DNA from 4 places in the Gordonia sp. NPDC003424 genome. Region 1 is predicted to be linked to each of the others. Evidence: predicted binding sites of a transcription regulator. Region 1 holds the regulator's gene; each other region holds the start of a gene.
The links. The regulator LexA, encoded in region 1, represses DNA repair genes until DNA is damaged. The targets are predictions, from matches to a motif close to CGAACANNTGTTCG.
Positions count from the first base shown of each region.

Region 2: ACWDTI_RS23705 (DUF222 domain-containing protein) is a predicted target of LexA. The motif match lies at 961-974, and genes of this name have one in related genera.
Region 3: ACWDTI_RS01585 (DUF222 domain-containing protein) is a predicted target of LexA. The motif match lies at 964-977, and genes of this name have one in related genera.
Region 4: ACWDTI_RS13045 (DUF222 domain-containing protein) is a predicted target of LexA. The motif match lies at 1,312-1,325, and genes of this name have one in related genera.

Region 1 covers NZ_JBSFQJ010000019.1:103,775-105,977, forward strand. Annotated here, with positions in the region: gene nrdR (transcriptional regulator NrdR) at 1-111, opposite strand, end outside; gene ACWDTI_RS22455 (LysM peptidoglycan-binding domain-containing protein) at 137-694, opposite strand; gene lexA (transcriptional repressor LexA) at 930-1,643, shown strand; gene ACWDTI_RS22465 (phosphoenolpyruvate--protein phosphotransferase) at 1,654-2,203, opposite strand, start outside.
Region 2 covers NZ_JBSFQJ010000022.1:47,688-49,890, reverse strand. Annotated here, with positions in the region: gene ACWDTI_RS23710 (LysR family transcriptional regulator) at 1-774, opposite strand, end outside; gene ACWDTI_RS23705 (DUF222 domain-containing protein) at 996-2,203, shown strand, end outside.
Region 3 covers NZ_JBSFQJ010000001.1:351,137-353,339, reverse strand. Annotated here, with positions in the region: gene ACWDTI_RS01585 (DUF222 domain-containing protein) at 1-914, opposite strand, end outside; gene ACWDTI_RS01580 (type I restriction-modification system subunit M) at 1,128-2,203, shown strand, end outside.
Region 4 covers NZ_JBSFQJ010000007.1:207,056-209,258, reverse strand. Annotated here, with positions in the region: gene ACWDTI_RS13055 (hypothetical protein) at 1-684, opposite strand, end outside; gene ACWDTI_RS13050 (hypothetical protein) at 686-997, opposite strand; gene ACWDTI_RS13045 (DUF222 domain-containing protein) at 1,348-2,203, shown strand, end outside.

The DNA of each region.
Region 1 (2,203 bases):
TCGGCGTCCGCATCGGGCACACGCCCGGCGGCGACGGATGGCCTGCCCCTCGTCGGCGACACGCGAGTCGATGACCTTGGTGTCTTCGTTCTTGCAAAACGGGCAGCGCATGCCACCGAGGATACCGGTCATGTCCTCAGCGATAGGCGGGTGCGACCAGCGCCTGACCCACATGCAGCCCGGCGCCGGACAGATCGTTGCGCTCGACGATGGCGTCGATCACCGCCTGCGCCGGTACGTCGGGCGCGACGCGCTCGGCGATGGAGGTCAGCGAGTCGCCCTGACGCACGTGCACGACCTCGGTGCCGATCGGCTCGGGTGTGACCGACGCCGCGTAGTCGGAGCCGATGATCGCGATGACCCAGACGAGGACGGCGAGACCCACGCCCACCAGGAGCGCCGCGGCGGCCAGCCGTCGGCGCAGGTAGACGCTGCTCGTGCCGGTGGTGCGGCCGCCGGCTGGTGTCGCGCAGCGCGTCCCCCGCACCCGCGCGCGCGACGGCCGGGCCACCGACGGCCGGGCCACCGGCGGTCGGCGATCGGCCTGCCGCCGGTCGGCGGGGCGGGTGAGGTCGGTGACGGCACGGTCGGCGCGCGCGGACCGCGTACCCGGCCGGACGGAGGTGTCGGGTTCGGGGACGTCCGAGCGGGGTGTGTGGGTGAGGGGTGTGCGGGTGAGAGTCGCGGTGGCCATGGTGTCTGTCCTTCTGCGGTCGGTGCTTGCGGGTCGCGCTGCCATCGATCACGTGTTCGATGAAACGTATGTTCGATTTCTAGCACGGGCCACCGACAAAGTCGCGCGAAGTTGCAAAACACCTCGAACACATGTTTGAACATGTCCGAGGATTGGGCTACTGTCGGCGCTGAAGGACCCAGACGACCAGCATTTTTCGGTGCTCGAGTCACCCAACCGACAGGAGGACCCACCGATGAGCGAGAAGGCCGGCGGGCCGGACACCCCCGACACCGCCACCGACACCGCCACCGACCCGCACGCCGCCGAGGCATCCCTGACCGCGCGCCAGCGCGGCGTGCTCGAATACATCCGCCAGTCGGTCCGCGAACGCGGATACCCACCGAGCATCCGGGAGATCGGGGACGCCGTCGGGCTGACCTCGACGTCGTCGGTGGCCCATCAGTTGCGCACGCTGGAGCGCAAGGGCCTCCTCAAGCGCGACCACAACCGGCCCCGGGCGGTGAACATCTCCGACGGCGATCCCACCAATCCGCCCGGCGGCTCCGCGGCCGGCGACGACACCTCGCTACCGACCCCCGCGTTCGTGCCGGTGCTCGGCCGGATCGCGGCAGGCGGACCGATCCTCGCCGAAGAGGCCGTCGAGGACGTGTTCCCGCTACCCCGCGAACTCGTCGGTGAGGGGTCCCTCTTCCTGCTGAAGGTCGTGGGTGAATCCATGATCGACGCCGCGATCTGCGACGGCGACTGGGTCGTGGTGCGTCAGCAGAACGTCGCCGACAACGGCGACATCGTCGCGGCGATGATCGACGGCGAGGCCACCGTGAAGACGTTCAAGCGGCGCAATGGTCACATCTGGCTGATGCCGCACAACGCGCTGTTCGAACCGATCCCCGGTGACGACGCCGCCATCCTCGGCAAGGTCGTCACCGTCATGCGGCGCGTCTGACCGGCACCGCTCAGCCGTCGAGCGCGGCAGTGGCCGCGGCTCGTGCGGCCACCGGGTCCGCGGTCGCCAGCACCGCTTCGGCGGCGGCGCGACACTGCGCCAGGGTCACGCCGGCCAACCGCGCACCGACCGCTGCCGCGGCCGCCGGCGCCGACGAGAGCGAGGTGACGCCCAGGCCCACCAACACGCACGCGAGCAGTGGGTCCGCGGCCGCCTCACCACACACACCGACCGTCTTGCCGGTCGCCTCCCCGGCTTGCCCGACGCTGTGGATCAGGTGCAGTGCGGCCGGTTGCCAGGGGTCGGTCAAACCGGCCAGTTCCGGGGACATCCGGTCGGCGGCCATCGTGTACTGCGTGAGGTCGTTGGTGCCGATCGACACGAAATCCACCTCGGCCAGGATCGCCGACGCCAGGACGGCCGCGGCGGGAACCTCCACCATCACGCCCGCGACCAGTCCGCGTCGGCGTACCTCACCGGCGAACTCGGCGGCCTCGGCGGCCGATGCGATCATCGGGGCCATGACCCACGCCGCGTTCCCGCTCGCTTCGGCGGCGGCG
Region 2 (2,203 bases), on a different contig from region 1:
GAGGCGTCCACTCTGCAATTCCGCGCGCACCGCGAACGTGGGGGCCAGAGTCAATGCGGAGCCGCGTTGGGTCTCCTCCCAGGCGGCGGCATCGCTCTGGAAGATCCGTTGTCGGTCGTCGGGCACGCCGAGTCGCCTGACCATCGCGGGGATGGCATCGTGGACGACGGCTGCCGACGGTCCGAGATTCCATGTCGCGCAGGCGAGTTCCTCCGGGCTGGCCCGTCGTTGTGTGAACGGATGAGTGGGTGCGGCCAGCGCCTCCACGTCATAGGTGAGGAAGTCCTTGATCGTCAGAGTGCGGCCGCTATCGGTCACCTCAGCGTCGAGCGGTGCCGGCCCGATCGCGACGTCCACCGCGCGGGACGTGAGGAGCGAGGCGAACCGGTCCGGTGACTGCACGCTCAGCTCGACCTCGAGATCGTTCGCGCGCTTGGTGAACAGGTCGATCAGCCCGCTCGCCGCGTGCTCGGCGAACAGGCTCGACGACGCGAGCCGGATCGTGCGTCGTCCTTCGGCGGCGGCCCCGACCTCGCTGATGGTCTGATCTTGGAGGCCCAAGATCTCCACGGCGCGCGCCGCGAGCCGCAGTCCGCCCGGCGTGAAGGCGAGCCCCGATCGTGTCCGGCCGAACAGTTGGTCGCCGAGACTCTTGCGGAGTGCCGCCACATGCATCGACACCGCCTGTTCGGTGAGTTCGAGTTCGGCAGCGGCCTGCTTGACCGAACCCGTCCGCACGATCGCGACGAACGCGCGGAGCTGGGCAGGGGTCATGACCTCATGCTAGGTGTGCTGTTCACGAGTTGGTCGGGGTTGCCGGGCTGTGGGGTCATCGATGTGGACGCCGCAGAGGGTTCCTCGCCGCACTGGAACCGACCGACCGCGCACGAGGCCCCGCCGCGAAGGTGCATTCTGGTCCTGCTTGCCCCTTGCCTCTGACCAGCGCATCCGATAGACTATCGAACATCAGTTCGAATAGATCGAGAGGGGGCTCGATGACCGGCGACACCACCACCGGCGGCAACGTCGCGGAGATCGTCGGGCTCTACCGCGAACTCGACGACCTGCTCGATCGGATCGCCGCCGTCGACTCCACCCCGGCCTCCTCCGACGAGATCGTGGCAGTCGCCGACACCCATGAACGCTCCGCGCGGCGGATGAGCTTCTACGGGTTGCAGCGGCTGCTGGAGTGTTCGGACCGCAACATCGTCGCCGAGGAAGGCTACCGCTCCCTCAGTGATTTCATGGTGGACCGGTTGCGGATCACCGACCCCGGCCGACGTCGCAAGCAGATGGCGGCCCTGCTGTCGTTGCACGCACTGTCGGGGGAGTTGCTCGATCCGCAGTGCCCGACCCTGGCGGAGGCGTACGCCGAGGGTGCGATCGGTGTCGATCACGCGGTCACGGTGATCACCACCCTCGACAAGCTGCCCACGACGCTCGACGCCGAGCAACGAGCCGCGGCGGAAAAGTTGATGGCCGACTACGCGCGGGTGCACACCCCGAAAGAGTTGACCACCCTCGGCGCGCGGCTGCTGGCCCATCTCGATCCCGATGGCGCCCTGAACGACGAGAAGGATCGGGCGCGGCGACGCAGCCTGCACCTGTCCAAGCAGGACGCCCAACTCATGAGTGCCCTCGAAGGTCAGTTGGATCCGGTCACCCGCGCCCTGTTGGACGTGGTGCTCGACGCGTGGGCGGCGCCCGGCATGAACCACCCCGACGACGATGCATCACCCACGGGAAGCAAGGACGATGCCGATCCCGAGGCCCTGAAGCAGGCAGCCGAGCGGGACCTCCGCACGCCGGGGCAACGCAACCACGACGCGCTGCACGCGCTGTTGCAGGCGGTCGCCGACGGTGGGCTACTCGGCAAGAGTCACCGCGGGCTGCCGCCACACCTGATCATCACCATCAGCGAAACCGAACTGCGCGAGCGCGCCGGGGTGGCGACCACCGCCGGTGGGGCTCTCCTGCCGATCGCGGATGTGATCGAACTGGCCGCCGAGGCGCAGGAGCATCTGGCGGTGTTTGCCGACCACACCGCCCAACCGTTGTATCTGGGGCGGGCCAACCGGTTCGCCAGCCAGGCCCAGCGGATGATGCTGCTGGCCCGTGACGGCGCCACCTGCACCTGCCCGGGTTGTAGTCAGCCGTTCACCCGCACCGAAGCGCATCACGCCGAACAAGACTGGGTCGACGG
Region 3 (2,203 bases), on a different contig from region 1:
CCAGAGAACAGCCGCTTGTTCTCCGCGATGTCCAGCGGCACCTTCTCGCCATCGACGATCATGACGGTAACTTCACAGTCGCAGGAGATGCGTTCCAGCGAGGCCTTGGTGATCGATCCCATGTGCTCCAGCGTGCCCAGATCGGGTGTGTCGAAGGGGGCTGTCACCAGCAGTTGCGTGCGTGGTGCTGAGGCTGTTTCCCCGCCGCGGGCGGCGATGTCGAGCAGGGCCTCCAGCGCATCGGCCTGCCTGCGTTCAGTCGACCGGACGTCGGCCGACCCATCGGGTTCCGGCCTGGGCGCGGCGAGTTCATCTATGGCGGCGCGGAACTTCTCGCCGACCTCAGAGTCGAGGTCGGCCCGCACCTGCAGCCGGCCGTCGCTGGTCGTCGTGTGCGTGAGCTCGTTGATGGACCGATCTTCGGCCGCGGGCAACCCACCCTCGGTCTCGGCGGCCATCTGATTGCCGAGTGCACGCGCCCGGTCGTTGATCTCCGCGGGAGTCGCACCAGAGAAGAAGTGACCGAGCAGGTCGGTGACCTGGTGGTAGCGATCTTCGTCGTCGACCGGCTCGGCCGAGCGCTGCGCAATGTGGTTGACGCCTCTGACAATTGCGTCGACATGCTCTCCCGAGACGGCTCCGTCGGCGGCGTGCGCGACCAGCGTGGGCAGTGACTCTGCGGCAGCTGCGATCCGCAGCAGTCGACTTGCGACCGCCGGCGCGAACCCCATCACGATCAACAACTCCCGGGTCTTGCGTCCCTGGGATGTCGCGACGCCGAGCCGCTCGAGGTGCCCGGCCAGGTCGGTCGCGAGATGGTGCGCCAGATTCAGCAGCGTCAACACCGCGCGCATCGCGTCGAACGTCTCGCGCCCCAGAGATGTCGTCTGGCGGGCGTAGTTCTCCGATGGCATCGCTGATTGTGGTGAGTTCCCCCGAAATGCTCATACCTCTCATTGTACTCGAACATATGTTCGAACACAAGGGCGAATATGGGTATTTACCTGCACGTTCCCCAACGAAGATGTGGACGACGTCGGTCGGCGACCAATGTCTGGGTTGACGTGGACACCGTCCCTATACAGTTCTGTTCGGGGTTCGTCAGCGACTGTGATGGAGTGCGATCAGTGATTACCGGTGAGCAGAAGAGCAAGGTCGACGCGGTCTGGGACGCATTCTGGTCGGGCGGGATCGCCAACCCGCTCTCGGTGATGGAACAGATCACCTACTTGCTGTTCATCAAGCGGCTCGACGACGAGCAGACTCGTGCGCTCAACAGAGCAAACCTCACCAAGAAGCCGATCGTGGACAACCCGTTTCCGGTGGAGCGGGAAGAGTTGCGATGGTCGGTGTTCAAGAATCGCTCTGCTGATGAGATGTTCGAGATCGTCGACAAGCAGGTGTTCCCGTTCATCCAGACGATGCGCGACGAGGATTCCACCTACGCGCACTTTATGAAGGACGCTCGTCTAGCCATTCCCGGCCCGGCACTGCTGGTGAAGGTCGTCGACCTCCTCGACAACATTAAGATGGATGACCTCGACACCAAAGGCGACATCTACGAGTACATGCTCGCCAAGATCGCCAGCGCCGGCCAGAACGGCCAGTTCCGTACACCGCGGCACATCATCAAGCTGATGGTCGAGATGATGGCACCGGAACCGGGCGACACCATAGTCGATCCCGCTTCGGGCACCTGCGGGTTCCTGGTCGCCGCGACCGAGTACATGCGCGACAATCATGCGGCCGAGATCAACTCAGGCAAGGGTGCCAAGCACTTTCACAATGAGATGTTCCACGGTTTCGACTTCGACACCACCATGCTGCGTATCGGGTCGATGAACATGCTGCTACACGGCGTGGAGCATCCCGACATCCGTTACCGGGATTCGCTGGCGGAGGCCAACACTGGTGACGCGGGGGCCTATTCGATGGTGTTGGCCAACCCGCCGTTCGCCGGCAGCCTCGACTACGAGAACACCGCCAGGGATCTGCAGCAGATCGTCAAGACCAAGAAGACCGAACTCTTGTTCCTTGCTCTGTTCATCCGGCTACTGAAACCGGGTGGCCGGGCCGCGGTGATCGTCCCCGACGGCGTGCTGTTCGGATCGTCCAAGGCGCACAAGACCTTACGCAAGATGCTGGTCGACGACCACAAGCTCGACGCGGTGGTCAAACTGCCGTCGGGAGTGTTCAAACCGTA
Region 4 (2,203 bases), on a different contig from region 1:
GAGCCCCTTGTCGATGGCCGGGCTGATGTTGCGGCAGATCCAGTCCATCGACGCCATCAGGCCCGCGTCGCCGTCGCCGGTGAGGAAGCTCTGCGTGAATGCGGTGCGATCGCCGGCGGTGCCGCCGCCGAAAGTGAGCATCAGTGCACTCGCATCCCGATCCGCCGACGAGGTGTCGTCGACGATGCGCGCGTCGACGTCGCGGATGGTGAGCCCATCGGTGGTGGCCGCGTCGGCCGGCAGGGCGAGCAGGATGATCGATTGCACGCTGCTGCGCAGCAGATTCGCGAACGCGCCGTTGAGGCCGGGCAGGTTGATGCCGACGACACTGATCTCGGTGAGCCACAACTTGTTTGCCAGATCGAGGCGGATCACCTCGACGGTGGGCGAGAACCGGTCGGTGACCACATCGGCGACGATGCGCAGCGATCCGGTCGACCCGCCCGGGCCCAGGGTGACCCGGATGTCGATGGGGTCGGTTGCTGCAGCGGGGAGTCCCGGCGGGCGGTCGAAGGAGACGGTCGCGTCGAAGCCGATCCCGGGCGGGACCGGAATGCCGAGCGGGCCGAGGATTGCGTTGAGGAGAAAGTCGTCGGTGTCGAAGATGACGCGCAGGATGTCCTCGTAGGTCTGCTCGGACAGTTCCATCACCACGTCGTAGCCGTGGGTGAGTTGCCCGGCCATTTCAGTTCACCGTCCCGCGATCGGTGAGACCGGTGATCCGAATGCGTGGCGTCGTCGTCAGCAGCTGGCCGTTGGGAAGCAGGAAGGTGATGGGCTGACGGACCTTGGCGAGGTCGGCCAGCCCCTTGGAGCGCTTGAGCTGATGGGCGAGGATCGGTGGCACCTCGATCTTCAGTTCGGCCAGCGCGGCACGCGGGTCGGCGATGAAGCGGTCGGAGAAAGCGGTGTCGTGCAGTGCTGCTTCGATCCGGTCGCGGTGGTCGCCGAGGGCCTTGAACTCCTCCTGAAGACGGGGACTCAACTGGCTGATCACCGAGTCAGGGTCGGGCTCTGGTTGAGGTGTGTCGTCGAGTGGTGTGCCGGGGACCTCGGAGGCTCGATCGCGGGGGTCATCGTCATCGAAATCTTTGCCTGAGCAGCACATCGTAGGGGCCTTTCGCGCAAAGGGAGTTGGGAGACACGCACTAGCAGAGTGCGTCGCGGCTCGGCGTTTTGCGCGGGTAGAGCTGTACGCGGATGGTCGTCGGGTGGCTACTCACGGCCCCCGGATCTACTCGGGTCGGAGGGGCCGCCCAACAACCCCGACCGCCGAACACTTGCCCCTGGCCAGCGCATACGGTAGACTTTCGAACATCAGTTCGAGTAACTTGGGGAGGAGGCTCGATGACCAGCGACACCGCTAGTGAGGTTGAGATCGTCGGGCTCTACCGCGAACTCGACGACCTGTTGGATCGGATCGCCGCGGTCGATGCCACTCCCGCCTCGTATGACGAGGTCGTGGCGGTCGCCGAGGTGCATGAACGCTCCGCGCGACGCATGAGCTACTTCGGGTTGCAGCGGATCTTGGAGTGTTCAGACCGCAACGTCGTCGCCGAGGAAGGCTATCGGTCGCTGGCCGATTTCATGGCCGACCGGCTGCGGATCACCGACAGCGGCCGTCGTCGTAAGCAGATGGCGGCGCTGCTGGCCCTGCATTCGGTCACCGGGGAGAAACTCGATCCGCAGTGCCCGACCCTGGCCGACGCATACGCCGAGGGGGCGATCGGTGTCGAGCACGCGGTCACCGTCATCGGAGTGTTGGACAAACTCCCCGTGAAGGTGGATGCCGAGCAGCGTGCGGCGGCAGAGAATCTGATGGCTGACTACGCGCGGGTGCACACGCCGAAGGAGTTGACTGTGCTCGGTGCGCGGCTGCTCGCCCACCTCGATCCCGACGGTGCGCTGACCGACGATCAAGATCGGGCGCGGCGCCGGAGCCTGCACCTGTCCAAGCCCGATGCCCAGTTGATGAGCACCCTGGAAGGGCTGCTCGATCCGGTCACCCGTGCGCTATTGGATGTGGTCCTCGACGCCTGGGCGGCCCCCGGGATGAACAACCCGGCAGACGAATCCTCGCCGACGGGCAGCAAGGACGACGCCGACCCCGAGGTGTTGAAGAAGGCTGCGGAGAATGACCACCGCACCCCGGGGCAACGCAACCACGATGCCCTGCACGCCCTGCTCAAAGCGGTCGCCGATG